Regions from separate parts of the Listeria marthii genome, predicted to be linked through region 1. Evidence: riboswitches for the same ligand, from Rfam matches in the RefSeq annotation. Region 1 holds a riboswitch; the other holds the start of a gene.

Region 1 (2,206 bases):
GTTCTTTCCCAAGGTAAATCAAGGTCGCTACGGCCAAAATGACCAAAGGCAGCTGTTTGACGGTAAATTGGGCGGCGCAGGTCTAGCATATGGATAATGCCAGCTGGTCGTAAGTCGAATAATGCATTTACGCCATCGATTAATTCTTGTTCGGAATAGTCACTTGTTCCATACGTATCAATCGAAATCGAAACCGGACGCGCAACGCCGATAGCATAGGCTACTTGTACTTCTACTTTTTTAGCAAGTCCAGCAGCTACGATATTTTTCGCAACATATCTTGCAGCATAAGCGCCAGAACGGTCTACTTTGGTCGGATCCTTACCGGAGAATGCTCCCCCGCCATGACGTGCATAACCACCGTATGTATCTACGATGATTTTACGGCCAGTTAAACCAGCATCGCCAAGTGGGCCACCGATAACAAAGCGGCCAGTTGGGTTGATAAAGTATTTCGTATCTTCATCTAAGAAAGAAGCATCAATCACTTCTGGGAAAAGATGTGTGTGCAAGTCTTTCGCAATTTGTTCTTGTGTGATATCAGGATGATGTTGAGTTGAAACAACAATCGTATCAATCCGAACTGGTTGATTAAATTCATCATATTCGACAGTTACTTGTGTTTTCGCATCTGGACGCAAGTAATCTAATTTATTTGTTTTACGTAATTCGGTTAATTTGCGAGCTAAACCATGCGCTAAGAAAATCGGTAATGGCATTAATTCTTCTGTTTCGTCTGTTGCAAAACCGAACATTAAACCTTGGTCTCCTGCTCCGATTGCTTCAATAGCAGCGTCAATTTCGTTGCCACTTCTGGATTCTAACGCTTCGTCTACGCCTTGTGCGATATCTGGTGACTGCTCATCAATTGCCGTTAAAACAGCACATGTTTCTGCATCAAAGCCATATTTTGCACGGGTATAGCCGATTTCTTTAATAGTATCGCGAACGATTTTAGGGATGTCTACATAAACAGACGTCGTAATCTCTCCCGCTACTAATACTAAACCAGTCGTCACCGTGGTTTCACAAGCCACACGCGCGTCCGGATCTTTTGAAATAATTGCATCTAAAATTGCATCAGATATTTGATCTGCAATTTTATCTGGATGTCCATCAGAAACCGATTCTGATGTAAATAGATGACGGTTTTTAGCCAATTTTAATTTCCTCCTTTAGTTCTCTCCAAATACGTCTCATATAAAAAGCCTCTCCCTATTTTGCACAAAACGCGCACGAATAGAGAAAGGCTATAATTATACCTTTGCTCTCATCGTTCAGAAGATAATACTCCTGCAACAGATTAGCACCTTTCACATATATGTGTAGGTTGCTGGGCTTCAAAGGGTCAGTCCCTCTACCGCTCTGGATGAAAGATAAATTTTAATTCTAAAATAGAATACCATAAACTGAGGCCAGATGCAATAATAATTCGGTTTTGAATTCATTTCCATCCCTTAAAAATGGCGTTTGATTATTTTTCACTTATCATTATTTCCAACCTGTGGTATGATAGATGGATAAAAAAGATGTTTTACTTAACTAAAGGAGATTGTATCTATGAGTTTAATTCCGCTATCCTTGATTATTTTTCTTGGGTTTTTAGCAGTTGTATGTTTATTTGATTTTGTGTTTCGTTTATATTGGTTTAAATATTTCCTAGCAACAATGGGATTAATTGCAAGTGGTGTGGTATTTTTCATCAGCTTTTACGGCGGTGGGATGTCCCAAACAGAAATAGCAATTGCCATTTTTATCGGCTCATTTGGTGAATATGTTGTGTCACTTATCATTAGCCTAGTTCGCTTTATTTCCAAAAAATCAAAAAAACCTAAACAAAAGAAAAAAGCTAAAACAGCCTAAAAAGCTAGCGACGTAAATGTCGCTAGCTTTTTTTATGAAAAATTATCGTTCAATTAACTGAAAAGCTTTTTTAATAATTTCAGCTGATGCAACAAAACTAGCCTCTTCATCTACAGTTAGTTTCGGTTCTAAAATAGCTATTACCCCATTTGCACCAATAAGCGCTGGTTGACCAATGTAAGTCGTTGTTTTTTCGGAATACACAGCTAACGGAAAAACTTGTTTAGCATCTGTTAAAAGCGCATCCACAATTCCCGCCGCGGCTGTCGCTATCCCAAAACTCGTCCAACCTTTTCCAGTTAAAATATTCCAGCCACCACCGCGAACAGCATCTTTTAAAGCT
Region 2 (2,206 bases), on a different contig from region 1:
ACGGTCAAGTGTGATGTTGCTAAGTGCATTTGGATCTGTTGGTTTCAAGTCCAGTGTCACGCCGATTTCTTTGTATTGTTGTTGCAAGTAAAGCGCGATACTTTCTTGTGATTTACTGTTGTTTAAATAGTAAACAGTTAGTTTTTGACTTGTATCAAAACCACTTTCTTTTACTAATTTTTTCGCTTTGGCAATGTCTTGGTCGTATGTTTCTACTTTATCAGTGAAATATTTCGTGTTTTCTGTTAGGAATGAGGAAGCTGGTTTTGCGTATTCATCTGAACCGTAAGCCGCATCAATGATTTCTTCACGGTCAAGCGCATAAGAAAGGGCTTGGCGAAGTTCTTTTGATTTAAGTGCTGGTTGGTTTTCGTTGAATGTCGCATAGCTTAAGCGATTTTCCGGGTAAGTGATAATGTTTACCGCGCTCGCTTTCTCTACTTTGTTTCTATCAGAAGGTTGAATAGATTTTAAGTTAATTTCACCATTTTGCAGTGCTAAATTAGCTGCGTTTTGGTCTTTTGTGATTCGGAAAGTAACTTTATCCAATTTCGGTTTGCCGTCAAAGTAGTCGTTGAATCTTTCTAAGGAAACGTATTCCCCTGTTTTGTATTCAACAAATTTGTACGGACCTGAGCCGATTGGATTTTTGTTTTTATCACTTTTCTCGATGTTTTCTACCCCTTCAAAAATGTGTTTTGGAATTGGGAAGAAAGTTTTAATTGTATTTTCAAAGGCTGGAGCAACAGTTGGTAATGTGAATTTCACCGTTGTGTCGTCTACTGCTTCTACTTTTACAGGTTTATCGTCAAAAACAAAGTTGCCGCGGTTCGGGCTGTTTTGTTTTGTATCTAAAATAGAATTAACAGTAAATACTACATCGTCTGCAGTTAAAGGTTTGCCGTCGTGCCAAGTTAAACCATCTTTTAGTTTCACAGTGTAAGTTAAGTTGTCATCTGAAATATCTAAGCTTTTTGCAAGTGCCGGTTTCCCGTCAACTTCCCAAAATAGCGGTGCGTATACAGCTTGTTGAATCGTTAATGTTACACGGTCAGAAGCGTAGTTAGGATTGATAACTTCTGGATCTCCTGTAACTCCGATAATAAGAGAGCCGCCGTCTTTCGCTTTGCCTGAACCGTTTGCTTTGTCTGAACTAGCGCCAGAACCTCCGCAAGCCGTTAACACCAAGGCAAAAACCGAGATAACCGCTACTAATAAAAATTTCTTCATCTAACAAAAACTCCCCTCTTTAAGCGCTAAAAAATAACGCTTCCTCTGTTTTTTGGTCAGAATCGAAGCGCCTCATTAAAAGCTACTACTTATCTGCCAGAATATTACTTCTGATCGGAATTAGCATAGAACTTGCGCTCCGCTGCTGGGTTTCACTGGGCCGATTCCCTCCACCACTCTTGATAAGAAAACGTAATACTATTATTCCTATAAGTTTACTGTGAATTAAAGATACACTGAAACAAAGCAGATGTCAAGAAGAGAAAACTGAAATCCCAAAAATTATTTTATAAAAAAATAGACCGGGCAGAAAACCCAGTCTACGCTTGTTATTTAGATGCTTCTACTTCTTGATATTCCGGCTTCTTAGAAAACTCAGCTTTTGCAAATGGACAAAGCGGAATAATTTTCTTCCCTTCTGATTTTGCTTTTTCAACCGCGCGTTTCACCAGTTCTTGGGCTATTCCTTGACCTCGAGCCGCATCATCCACGCCAGTATGGTCAATAATAAACATATCTTCCCCAGTTGGCACAAAAGTCACTTCGCCAACCTCTACGCCTTCATCATTTACAGCATAAATTCTATTTTCACCATTTTTATATTCCATTTAATCTCCTCCTATTTCTCGATATATTGAAGCGCTCCACTTGGGCAAGTATGAATCACCCGCTTCGCCTCTTCTTTCGATACATTATCCGGCATAATCCACGGTTTTCGGTCCAAATTAAAAAGTTCTGCGTTACCTTTTACACAATTACCCGAATGCTCGCAAACATTTGTATTAAAATAAATATCTATATCCGCCCCGCGATACTTACGGTAGCCTCGTTCAAGCAGCGTTTCCTCGTCCATCTGATTACCTCCTTCGCCAAAGTTTCTCTACCTTTCATCTATTCCACTCATCACCCAAAAGAAAACGTCCAGAAACATTCCTAAAAAAGCTCCCCCAATCATTGACTTTCCTGCCAGTTATTG

Evidence for each region. A riboswitch is a leader RNA that binds a small molecule or an ion and turns the genes downstream of it on or off. The one in region 1 is predicted to bind S-adenosylmethionine.
Region 2: it holds a riboswitch for S-adenosylmethionine, as region 1 does, so the genes downstream of both, HCJ55_RS08080 (ABC transporter substrate-binding protein) here and metK (methionine adenosyltransferase) in region 1, are expected to answer to the same signal.

What each region holds. Positions count from the first base shown of each region.
Region 1 covers NZ_JAASWB010000003.1:20,256-22,461, reverse strand. The annotation lists gene metK (methionine adenosyltransferase) at 1-1,160, opposite strand, end outside; SAM riboswitch class I at 1,268-1,376, opposite strand; gene HCJ55_RS05550 (hypothetical protein) at 1,561-1,863, shown strand; gene HCJ55_RS05545 (L-lactate dehydrogenase) at 1,906-2,206, opposite strand, start outside.
Region 2 covers NZ_JAASWB010000004.1:78,948-81,153, forward strand. The annotation lists gene HCJ55_RS08080 (ABC transporter substrate-binding protein) at 1-1,230, opposite strand, end outside; SAM riboswitch class I at 1,317-1,419, opposite strand; gene HCJ55_RS08085 (GNAT family N-acetyltransferase) at 1,560-1,838, opposite strand; gene HCJ55_RS08090 ((4Fe-4S)-binding protein) at 1,850-2,083, opposite strand.